Regions from separate parts of the Shinella sp. HY16 genome, predicted to be linked through region 1. Evidence: riboswitches for the same ligand, from Rfam matches in the RefSeq annotation. Region 1 holds a riboswitch; each other region holds the start of a gene.
The links. Region 1 has a riboswitch for thiamine pyrophosphate ahead of thiB (thiamine ABC transporter substrate binding subunit). Riboswitches for the same ligand answer to the same signal wherever they lie in the genome.
Positions count from the first base shown of each region.

Region 2: it holds a riboswitch for thiamine pyrophosphate, as region 1 does, so the genes downstream of both, thiC (phosphomethylpyrimidine synthase ThiC) here and thiB (thiamine ABC transporter substrate binding subunit) in region 1, are expected to answer to the same signal.
Region 3: it holds a riboswitch for thiamine pyrophosphate, as region 1 does, so the genes downstream of both, thiD (bifunctional hydroxymethylpyrimidine kinase/phosphomethylpyrimidine kinase) here and thiB (thiamine ABC transporter substrate binding subunit) in region 1, are expected to answer to the same signal.

Region 1 is NZ_JAHYXL010000001.1:3,569,262-3,573,196, forward strand. It holds gene K0P03_RS17570 (NAD(P)/FAD-dependent oxidoreductase) at 1-1,001, shown strand, start outside; TPP riboswitch at 1,093-1,208, shown strand; gene thiB (thiamine ABC transporter substrate binding subunit) at 1,247-2,254, shown strand; gene thiP (thiamine/thiamine pyrophosphate ABC transporter permease) at 2,259-3,881, shown strand; gene thiQ (thiamine ABC transporter ATP-binding protein) at 3,874-3,935, shown strand, end outside.
Region 2 is NZ_JAHYXL010000001.1:3,178,552-3,182,486, forward strand. It holds gene K0P03_RS15695 (sigma-70 family RNA polymerase sigma factor) at 1-3, shown strand, start outside; gene K0P03_RS15700 (anti-sigma factor family protein) at 1-763, shown strand, start outside; gene K0P03_RS15705 (Bax inhibitor-1/YccA family protein) at 795-1,511, shown strand; TPP riboswitch at 1,646-1,762, shown strand; gene thiC (phosphomethylpyrimidine synthase ThiC) at 1,856-3,679, shown strand; gene thiO (glycine oxidase ThiO) at 3,682-3,935, shown strand, end outside.
Region 3 is NZ_JAHYXL010000001.1:4,074,659-4,078,593, reverse strand. It holds gene K0P03_RS20015 (GFA family protein) at 1-71, shown strand, start outside; gene K0P03_RS20010 (AraC family transcriptional regulator) at 75-869, shown strand; gene K0P03_RS20005 (LysE family translocator) at 955-1,572, shown strand; gene thiD (bifunctional hydroxymethylpyrimidine kinase/phosphomethylpyrimidine kinase) at 1,599-2,402, opposite strand; TPP riboswitch at 2,444-2,540, opposite strand; gene K0P03_RS19995 (peptide chain release factor 3) at 2,676-3,935, opposite strand, start outside.

The DNA of each region.
Region 1 (3,935 bases):
CCTTCGTCGGCGGCCTGGTGCAGGAAGGCGGCAAGATCATCCGCCGCATCGTCTCGCAATACGATATCGATTGCGACATGAAGACCGGCAATATCTATGCCGCCTATACGCCTGCCCACATGAAGGACCTCGAGCACAAGAAGGCCCTTTGGAAGAGCTACGGCATGGACGACCACCAGATGCTCGACAAGGCGGCGATCAGCAAGCTGGTCAACACCGATGCCTATATCGGCGGCATGCTGGACACGACCGGCGGCCACATGCACCCGCTCAACCTCACCCTCGGCGAGGCCAAGGCGCTCGAATCGCTCGGCGGCGTAATCTACGAACAGTCGCCCGTCACCCGCGTCGAGCACGAGGCGGAAAAGCCCGTCATCCACACGGCGAAGGGCAGCGTCACCGCCAAGGTCGCCGTGCTTTGCGGCAATGCCTATCTCGGCCATGTCGTGCCGAAACTGGTTTCGCGCGTCATGCCCGTCTCCACCCAGATGGTCGCCACCGAGCCGCTCGGCGCCGAGCGCGCTGATGCGCTGATCCCGAGCGACATGTGCGTCGAGGACGTCCGCTACATCCTCGACTACTTCCGCCTCTCCGCCGACAAGCGCATGATTTTCGGCGGCGGCACCGTCTATGGCGGCACCGACCCGGCGGACGTGCGCGCAAAAATCCGCCCAAACCTCGAAAAGGTCTTCCCCTCGCTGAAGGGTGTAAAAATCGACTACGCCTGGAGCGGCAACTTCGCCCTCTCCTTCTCGCGCGTGCCGCAGATGGGCAAGATCGGCAAGAACACCTATTTTGCCCACGGCTACAGCGGCCACGGCGTCACCGGCTCGCATCTCTTCGGCCGCATCCTCTCGGAAGCGGTCGATGGCGATCTCTCGCGCTTCAGCCAGTTCGAAAAGCTGCCCTGGATTCCCTTCCCGGGTGGGCGCATGTTCCGTGCGCAATATTCCACCATCGGCTCCTGGTGGTATCAGTTCAAGGACGCCTTCGGCCTTTAAGGCCCGACACATTTCAGAACGGCAGGGCCGGCGCTTGCGCCGGCCTTTTGCTTGCCCCTTGCGTACTGTCACAAGCGGGATTATGCCTTGCCTTGCTCTAACGGGGTGCCAGCGGGTTTTTTTGATCCACTGGCTGAGAGGCGGTCTCGCCAACCCGAAGAACCTGATCCGGCTCGTACCGGCGGAGGGATTAGACGGCACATCCTGCGCCCTACTCCCGTTTTGTGAACAACAAGGAGGCGCGGATGCGCAAGACACTTTTCTCCACCATCGCGGCACTGGCCGTTTCCCTCGCCCTTCCCGCGCTCGCGCAGGAAAAGACGCTGACCGTCTACACCTATGAGAGCTTCGTCGCCGAATGGGGCCCCGGCCCGAAGGTCAAGGAAGCCTTCGAGAAGACCTGCGGCTGCACGGTCGAATGGGTCGGCGTCGCCGATGGCGTGGAACTTCTGACGCGCCTGAAGCTCGAAGGCGAAAGCACCAAGGCCGACCTCGTTCTCGGCCTCGACACCAACCTCATCACCGAGGCCAAGGCGACTGGCCTCTTCGAGGCGCATGGCCTTTCGCCGGCGGACCTCACCGTGCCGGGCGGCTTCTCCGACGACACATTCCTGCCCTACGACTACGGCCATTTCGCCGTCGTCTATGACAGCGAGACGCTGAAGACCCCGCCGACGAGCCTCAAGGACCTCGTCGAAGGTGACCCGTCGCAAAAAATCGTCATCGAGGACCCGCGCACGTCGACGCCCGGCCTCGGCCTGCTGCTCTGGGTGAAGTCGGTTTATGGCGACAAGGCGGGCGAGGCCTGGGGCAAGCTCAAGGATCGCGTGCTGACCGTCACGCCCGGCTGGTCGGAAGCCTATGGCCTCTTCACCAAGGGCGAGGCGCCGATGGTGCTGTCCTACACGACCTCGCCGGCCTACCACGTCATCGCGGAGAAGACCGAGCGCTACAAGGCCGCCGCCTTCTCCGAAGGCCATTACGTGCAGATCGAAGTCGCCGGCCTGACGCGCACCGCTGACGACAAGGATCTTGCCCGCCAGTTCCTGACCTTCATGACCGGTCCGGATTCCCAGTCGATCATTCCGGAAACCAACTGGATGATGCCGGCCGCCAAGACGAAGGACCCGCTGCCTGCCGCCTTCGACGCGCTGGTGAAGCCGGAAAAGACCTTCCTGATGTCGTCGGACGAGGTTGCAGCCAACCGCAAGGCCTGGATCGACGAATGGCTCGCGGCGATGAGTGCCAAGTAACGTGATCTTCGCCCGCACCGAGCGACGGACATTGCGTGTCGCCGGGGGCCTCGCCCTCGGCACCGTGCTGGTCTTCGTCGGTGCGGCGACCGTCGTGCTTCTCGCCCATGCCGGCCCCGGCTCCGGCGCGCCGCTCCTCGATGCCTATATCGGGCGCGTCGCGCAGTTCACTCTGCTGCAGGCGACACTCTCCACACTCCTGTCCGTCCTGCTCGCCATTCCGGTCGCCCGGGCGCTCGCCCGACAGCGGGATTTTTCCGGCCGCGTCTGGATCATCCGGCTGTCCGTCGTGCCGCTCGGCCTGCCGGCACTGGTCGCCGCCCTCGGCGTCATCGAGGTCTGGGGCCGGCAGGGCGTCGTCAACGACCTGCTCGGGCTCGCCGGGCTGCAGAACCCGGTCAGCGTCTACGGGCTTGCCGGCATCCTGATCGCCCATGTCTTCTTCAACCTGCCGCTCGCCGCACGCTTCCTGCTGGCGGCCCTCGAGCGCATTCCGGCCGAATACTGGCTGACCTCCGCCAATCTCGGCATGGGCAGCGGCGCGGTGTTCCGGCTTATCGAATGGCCCGTCATCCGGCGGGTCCTGCCGGGGATCGCCGGACTCGTCTTCATGCTCTGCGCAACGAGCTTCACCATCGCGCTGACGCTCGGCGGCGGGCCGGCGGCAACGACGATCGAGGTGGCGATCTACCAGGCGCTGCGCTTCGATTTCGACCCCGAACGCGCCGTCCTGCTCGCCTTCCTGCAGATCTTCGTCACGGCAAGCCTGCTCTGGCTGATCTCGCTGTTCGGCAAGCCACCCGAAGAGGGCATGACGACAGGCCGCGCCATCCGCCGTTTCGACGGCCGCCGGCACCGCCTTCCCGATGGCCTCGTCATCCTCCTCTTCACCCTCTTCACCGCAGCGCCTCTCGTCGCCACCCTCGTCTCAGGTCTTTCCGCCGATCTCGGCCGGCTGGCGCTCGATCCGCTGCTGCACCGGGCGCTCGTCACCAGCCTTGCAGTTTCCTTCGCCTCGGCCTGCCTCAGCCTTTCGATCGCGCTGCCCATCGTGCTCGTGCCGCGGCTGGCCGAGACGGGCAAGGTCGACCTCGCCACACGGCTGATGGCTCGTGCCCTGCCCGCGGTCGGTTCGCTGATCCTGCTCGTGCCGCCGGTCGTCGTCGCTACGGGCTGGTTCCTCGTGCTGAGAACCTTCGGCGAGACCGGGCGCTTCGCCCCTGCCGTCGTCACCGTGCTCAACGCGCTGATGGCGCTGCCCTTCGTCGTGCGCGTACTGGAGCCGGCCTACCGCACCCATCTCATCCGCACCGCCCGGCTCGCGCTCAGCCTGGGCGTCACCGGAATGCATCGCCTGCGATGGATCGACCTGCCCGCCCTCAGGAAACCGTTGCTCACCGCCTTTGCCTTCGCCATGGCGCTGTCGCTCGGCGATCTCGGTGCCGTCGCCATCTTCGGTGCTGAAGGGTTCACCACCCTGCCGTGGCTGCTCTACTCCCGCATGGCGAGCTATCGCACCGCGGATGCCGCCGGCATCGCCCTGCTGCTCGGCGCAATATGCCTTCTCCTGACGCTGCCCTCGACCGCGGCGGAGCGCCCGACTGAAAGACCAAGCACCGATGCCTGACCTTGCCATCCACCTCACAGATGTCGCCGTGCACTTCGGGGAAAAGCGGCTGTC
Region 2 (3,935 bases), 390 kb from region 1:
TGACCCCATTCTCGAATCCGATCTCAACGCCTATGTCGACGAGCAGCTCGCCGTCGGCCGGCGCATCGAGGTCGAGGCCTATCTTTCGGAACGGCCGGAGGTCGCGGCGCAGATCATGAAGGATCTGCGCGTGCGCGACGAGCTGCGCCTGGCACTTGCCGACCACCGCACGGTGACCCGGCAGGAAACGCGCGAGGCCGCCCGGCTCCTGGAACGCGCGCTGTCGCGTCGCCGCATCTTCTCCGTCTTCCGCCGTGCTGCAGCCATCGCCCTCTTCGTGGCCGCCGGCTGGACGGCCCATGCCGTGCTCGGCCCCTTCGGCGCCACCGAGGTCGTGGCCTCCACGCCCCCGCCTGCCTTCGTGGAGGAGGCGGTGCGCGCGCACAAGACGACGCTGCTGCGCGATACTATGGCATCCCAGCCGGAAACCGAGACCTTCGATCCGGCCGAGATCCGCTCTGCAACCGCGATCGTGCTGCCGGACCTGCCGAAGGGCTGGGGCGTGATCGACACGCAGGTCTTCCCCTCGGCCTATGGTCCGAGCGTCGAACTGGTGCTGGAACCACGCAAGGGCGAGCGCCTGTCGCTCTTTGCGGTGCGCCCCGGCTCGTTCGGCGTGCAGCACGTCCTGCTCTTCCACGCCGACAATGCCCGTGCCGCCTACTGGCAGATCGGCGATGTCGCCTATGCGCTGGTTTCGGAAAGCCGCAAGGCCGACGACCTGGCGGAAACCGCGCGCGATCTTTCGCGCACGCTCTACTGATCAACCGCGTCCAAACCGAAGGAGTTATTCGATGGATCCCGTACAACAGCGATTTGGCTACGGCGCGCAGGCGCAGTCGGCCGCCCTCTTCGACGAGGGCCTGCGCCAGCACATGCTGCGCGTCTACAACTACATGGGCGCCGGCCTTGTGATCACCGGCCTCATCGCCTTCATCGTCGGCTCGACGCCGGCCCTCTACGTGCCGATCTTCTCCTCACCGCTGAAGTGGGTGGTGATGCTGGCGCCGCTCGCCTTCGTCTTCTTTTTCTCGTTCAAGATCCAGACGATGTCGGCCAGCACCGCGCAGATGACCTTCTGGGCTTTCTGCGCCGTCATGGGCCTGTCGCTCGCCTCGGTGTTCCTCGTCTTCACCGGCACGAGCATCGCCCGCACCTTCTTCATCGCCGCCTCGATGTTCGGCGCGACGAGCCTCTATGGCTACGTGACGAAGCGTGACCTCGCGAAGTTCGGCTCGTTCCTGATCATGGGCCTTATCGGCGTCGTGATCGCCTCGGTCGTCAACATCTTCCTCGGTTCGAGCGCGCTGCAGTTCGCAATTTCAGTGATCGGCATCGTCGTCTTCGTCGGCCTCACCGCCTGGGACACGCAGAACATCAAGCAGCAGTATGCTGAAAACATCGACCAGGAATCGCAGCAGAAGATGGCCGTGTTCGGTGCGCTTTCGCTGTACCTGAACTTCGTCAACATCTTCCAGCTTCTGCTGAATTTCACTGGCGAGCGCGAGTAGTTTTCGCAAATGATTCAAGAGGAAACGGCGGGGCAAAACCCCGCCGTTTTTTGCTTCTCGCACCGCAATATACGTAAGTAATTTCTTACGAATTTTACCCGGTTGACAAATCAGCCGGCAGCGTCTTTGCTTAGAGCATTCACCAGGGGGGTCCCGACAAGGGGCTGAGATACTGCTGGCATTCGCAGCGCAGTGACCCGTTGAACCTGATCCAGTTCATACTGGCGTAGGGACGGTGCAAGCGCTGTAGAACCCGAAATCCGCAACCCGGATTCCGCCTACGCGTCCTTCCATCATTCCGGCTCTAGGACTGGGTCTCCAATCGCAAACTTGGAGCCTCACGAATGAATATTGCCGCCCAGAAGCTCACTCCCACCGTCACGACAGGCGCCCCGCCCGCCTCGCGAAAGATCCACATCGCCGGCGAGCAGCACCCGCAGATCCGCGTGCCGATGCGCGAGATCGCCCTGCACCCGACCTCGGGCGAACCGCCAGTCATCGTCTACGACGCCTCCGGCCCCTATACCGACCCCACCCATGTCGTCTCGATCGAAAGCGGCCTGCCGCGGCTTCGCGAGGCCTGGGTCGCCGCACGCGGGGATACCGAGGACTATGACGGCCGCCACATCCGTCCGGAGGACAACGGCTTTGCCACCGGGGAGCGGCTGACACCGGAATTCCCCATTCGCAACCGTCCGCGCCGGGCGAAGGACGGCAAGGCCGTCACCCAGCTCGCCTATGCGCGCGCCGGCATCGTTACGCCCGAGATGGAATTCATCGCCATCCGCGAAAACCTCGGCCGCAAGGCCGCGAAAGAGGCGCTCATCCGCGACGGCGAGAGTTTCGGCGCCCACATCCCCGACTTCGTCACGCCGGAATTCGTCCGCCAGGAAGTCGCAAGCGGCCGGGCGATCATTCCCGCCAACATCAACCATCCAGAAGCCGAGCCGATGATCATCGGCCGGAATTTCCTGGTGAAGATCAACGCCAACATCGGCAATTCCGCCGTCACCTCCTCCATGGCGGAAGAGGTCGAGAAGATGGTCTGGGCGATCCGCTGGGGCGGCGATACGGTCATGGACCTCTCCACCGGCCGAAACATCCACAACATCCGCGAATGGATCATCCGCAATTCACCGGTCCCGATCGGCACCGTGCCGCTCTACCAGGCGCTGGAAAAGGTCAACGGCATTGCCGAGGACCTCACCTGGGAGGTTTTCCGCGACACACTGATCGAGCAGGCCGAACAGGGCGTCGATTATTTCACCATCCATGCCGGCGTGCGGCTCGCCTATATTCCGCTCACCGTCAACCGCGTCACCGGCATCGTCTCGCGTGGCGGCTCGATCATGGCCAAGTGGTGTCTTCATCACCACCGGGAAAGCTTCCTGTACGAACATTTCGAGGAAATCTGCGACATCTGCCGCGCCTATGACGTCTCCTTCTCGCTCGGTGACGGCCTGCGCCCCGGCTCGATCGCTGACGCCAACGACGCCGCGCAGTTCGCCGAACTCGAAACGCTCGGCGAGCTGACGCAGATCGCCTGGGCAAAGGACTGCCAGGTCATGATCGAAGGCCCCGGCCATGTGCCGATGCACAAGATCAAGGAGAACATGGACAAGCAACTGAAGGTCTGTGGCGAGGCGCCCTTCTACACGCTCGGGCCGCTGACGACCGACATCGCCCCCGGCTACGACCACATCACCTCGGGCATCGGTGCGGCAATGATCGGCTGGTTCGGCACCGCCATGCTCTGCTACGTCACGCCGAAGGAACATCTCGGCCTACCGGACCGCGACGACGTGAAGGTCGGCGTCATCACCTACAAGATCGCCGCCCACGCCGCCGATCTCGCCAAGGGCCATCCAGCGGCGAAGATCCGCGACGACGCGCTGTCGCGTGCCCGTTTCGAGTTCCGTTGGGAGGACCAGTTCAACCTCTCGCTCGACCCGGAAACCGCCCGCGCCTTCCACGACGAGACGCTGCCGAAGGAGGCACACAAGGTGGCGCATTTCTGCTCCATGTGCGGCCCAAAATTCTGCTCCATGCGCATCTCGCACGATATCCGTGCCGAGGCCCAGAAGGAGGGGCTGGAGGCCATGGCCGCGAAGTATCGCGACGGCGGCGACCTCTACATGCCGCTTGCCGAAGCCCCCGCCGGAGAATGACCATGCGCGTCCTCGTCAAGGGGGCCGGCGTTGCCGGCCTCACCGTCGCCTGGCAGCTCTATCGCCACGGCTTCGACGTCACCATCACCGAACGCGCCGAAAAGGTCGGCCTTGGTGCCTCCGGCTTCGCCGGCGGCATGCTGGCCCCCTGGTGCGAGCGGGAAAGCGCGGAAGAGCCCGTTCTGGCGCTCGGCCGCTCGGCCGCAGACTGGTGGGAAGCGGCCGTGCCCGGTCATGTCAAGCGCCGGGGAACGCT
Region 3 (3,935 bases), 510 kb from region 1:
AGATCTGGTGCCGCTCGGCCCTCGACTGGTTCGGAGAAGCGACGGCGCTTCCCGGCGTCGCGACGGATTGAACCATGGCGACGGAGCGTTTCCAGATCGTGCGAACGGGCCTCGACGGTATCGAGGCGGTCTTTGCCGACAGCCGGCATACCTTCGCGCGCCATACGCACGAGACCTACGGCATCGGCCTCATCGAACGCGGCGCGCAGAAATCGGCGAGCGGGCGCGGGCTGGTGGAGGCAGCGGCCGGCAACACGATTACCGTCAATCCCGGCGAGGTGCATGACGGCGCGCCAATCGGCGGCGCCGCGCGTGCCTGGCACATGCTCTACCTGCAGCCCGCGCTCGTCCAAGCGGCCGCCGAGGATATTTTCGAAGGGCGACCGCGCGAGGAATTCTACGCGCCGGTGCTGGAGGACGGGCGCATTGCGGGCCTGGTTTCGAGGCTGCTCACCCTGCTTCTCGACGCAAGCGCCGGCGCGCTCGACCGCGAAGAACAGCTTCTCCTGCTGCTTGCCGCCGTGCTGCGCGAACAGGCGCCGCGGCAGGACGGTCCCGCGGCGATCGGCCGTGCCCGTGACCGGCTCGACGGCGATCCGGCCTCGGCCGTGACGCTGGAAAACCTTGCCAGCGAGTGTGGGCTCGGCCGCTTCCGGCTGGTGCGCGATTTTGCCCGCCTCACCGGCCTGACACCGCATGCCTACCTGCTCCAGCGCCGCACCGAGCTTGCCCGGCGGCTGATTGCTTCCGGCACGCCGCTCGCCGAGGCAGCGATTGCGGCCGGCTTTGCCGACCAGAGCCACATGACGCGCAATTTCACCCGCCGCTACGGCTACACACCTGGCACCTATCTCGCCGCCCGCGCCTGAACGGCCTGCATCCCGCAATTTCGTTCAAGACCCGCGCCGCCCTTCCGGTATTCCCTGCCGTCTTTCAAGCCGCATGGAACCAGACATGACTTCCGAATTCCTCATTACCTCGCTCGTCGTCATCCTTTTGCCCGGCACCGGCGTGATCTATACGCTGGCGCTCGGCATCAGCGGCGGGTTCCGCGCTGCTGTTCTGGCCGCCTTCGGCTGCACGCTCGGCATCATCCCGCATATCCTCGCCAGCGTCGTTGGCCTCGCCGCCGTGCTGCATGCCAGTGCGCTCGCCTTCGAGGTGCTGCGCTATATCGGCGTCGCCTATCTCCTGTTCATCGCCTGGAGCCTGCTGAAGGACAGCAATGCGCTGGATGTCGGGCCGGAGCAGGCACCGGTCGGCGGCGCGGCAAGGATCGTGCGCAAGGGCATCTTCACCAACATCTTCAATCCGAAGCTCTCGCTGTTCTTTCTCGCCTTCCTGCCGCAGTTCATCCCGGCGGGCACTTCCGGCGATGCCACCGGACAGATGCTCTTCCTCGGCGGCATCTTCATGGCGCTCACCTTCCTTGTCTTCGTCGGCTATGGAGCGCTTGCCGCCGGCCTGCGCCGGCAGGTGCTGAGCCGGCCGGCGGTCATCGTCTGGATGCAGCGCAGCTTCGCCGCCGCCCTCGGCCTCATGGGCCTCAGGCTTGCACTCGCCGACCGGTAACGGCCTGAGCGGGCTGCCGACCGGTCCTAAAGAGCGTGAAAATGATGCAGCGGGCCGTGGCCGGAGCCGACGGTCAGCGCATCCGACATGCGCACGGCACCGGCGATGAAGCGCTTGGCCGCCGCCACGGCATCGGGGAGCGCCAGTCCCTTGCCGAGTTCGGCTGCGATTGCGCTCGACAGGGAACAACCGGTGCCATGCGTGTTGCGTGTCAGCACCCGCACACCCTCGAACCAGTGCAGCCGGTCTGGCGTCGCGAGCACGTCGGGGCTCTCGCTGCCCGGCAGATGACCGCCCTTCAGCAGCACCGCCTTCGGCCCGAAGCCAAGCAGCCGCCTTGCCTGGTCCTCCATACCAGCCCGGTCCACGGCCTCCGCCTCGCCCAGGAGGGCAGCCGCCTCCGGCAGATTCGGCGTCAGCACGCTTGCGCGCGGCAGCAGCTGGCGCGTCAGTGCGGCGACGGCCTCCTGCGCCAGGAGCGAAGCCCCGCCCTTGGCGACCATGACCGGGTCGAGCACGATGGGCACATCACGATGCGGCGAGAGGGCAGCGGCCACGGCTTCGGCGATCTCTGCCGAGGCGATCATGCCGATCTTCACCGCATCCACCCGGATATCGGCGAAAACCGCGGCGATCTGCGCCGCCACGAAGCCGGGCGGCACCAGATGCACGCCGGAAACGCCTTGCGTATTCTGCGCCGTCAGGGCCGTCAGGGCCGCCATACCGTAAGCACCGCGCGCGGCAAACGTCTTGAGATCCGCCTGTATGCCCGCGCCGCCCGAGGGGTCGGAGCCCGCGATCGAGAGAATGTTTGCGATTGTGTCGGCCATCTCGCCTCCTTTCGGCAGGGGTGGCCTCGGGGTGGCTGCGATGCGGCACCCGTTCGACTCCCTCCGCCGGCATGATCCGGTTCAGGTTCAAAGGGTGCTTCTCAGCCCGCCTTCCGGCGGACGCCCCTGTCTTAAACGAGTTTTCGCAAATGACGCGGCGCCTGTCACGCCGAAAGTGGCGTACAGGAGCGTTTGCCCCCGGCGCCATGCATCCTTCTCCCTGTCCGCAGGGAGAAGGCGGCCGATGGATTCGCAGGCAGGTAACCCGCCCAATCAGGCCTTTGTGACGTGGTATTCCTTGATGGCAACCATCTTGATTGCCGGATACCGCTCTGCCTCGTAGCGCAGCGAGAAGGCATCCTGCGCCAGGAAGACCGGGTCGCCGTCAAGGTCGCGGGCGATATCGCCGCGGCGCTGGGTGACGAACTTGTCCAGCTCCGCTGCGCTGTCCGAGGAAATCCAGCGGCAGACGGAAAAGCGTGACATTTCGAAGGAGACCGGCAGGCCATATTCCGCCGAAAGCCGCTCCTTCAACACGTCGAGCTGCAGCGCACCGACGACGCCGACGATGGCGGGCGAGCCGTCTTCCGGCGAGAAGAGCTGCACGACGCCCTCCTCCGCCATCTGCTGGAGCGCCTCCTTCAGCTTCTTGGCTTTCATCGCGTCTTCCAGCCGCACGCGACGCAGAATTTCCGGCGCGAAGTTCGGCACGCCTTCGAAGACCAGCGCCTCGCCTTCCGTCAGCGTGTCGCCGATACGGAGCGTGCCATGGTTGGGAATACCCACCACGTCGCCGGCATAGGCCGTATCGGCCAGCTGGCGCTGCGAGGCGAAGAAGAACTGCGGGGCGGAAAGGCCGATCGTCTTGCCCGTGCGGGCAAGGCGCACCTTCATGCCACGCTCCAGCATGCCGGAGCAGACGCGGGCAAAGGCGATGCGGTCGCGATGGTTCGGGTCCATGTTCGCCTGGATCTTGAAGACGAAGGCCGTCATCTTGTCTTCCGAGGCGTGGACCTTGCGCACATCCGCCACCTGATCGCGCGGCGGCGGCGCGAAGGCGCCGAGTGCGTTGATGAGGTCTCGCACGCCGAAATTCCGCAGCGCCGAGCCGAAGAAGACCGGCGTCATGTGCCCCTCAAGGAAGGCCTCCTGATCGTAGGGCCGGCAGGCCTCGCGGGCGAGTTCAAGCTCTTCGGTGAAGGCGGCCCGCTCGTTTTCCGGCAGGTTCTTCGCCACGACGGCCGGGTCGTCGATCTTCGTCGGCTGCACTTGCGTGTCCGAGCCGCGGAAGGTGCGCTCGGCCAGGTGATAGGAGCCGCAAAAGGTCTTCGAGCGGCCGACCGGCCAGGTGATGGGCGCGGTGTCGAGCGCCAGCTTCTCTTCCACCTCATCGAGGATTTCGAAGGGGTCGCGGCTCTCGCGGTCCATCTTGTTGACGAAGGTGATGATCGGGATGTCGCGCAGGCGGCAGACCTCGAACAGCTTCAGCGTGCGCGGCTCGATGCCCTTGGCGGCGTCGATGACCATGACCGC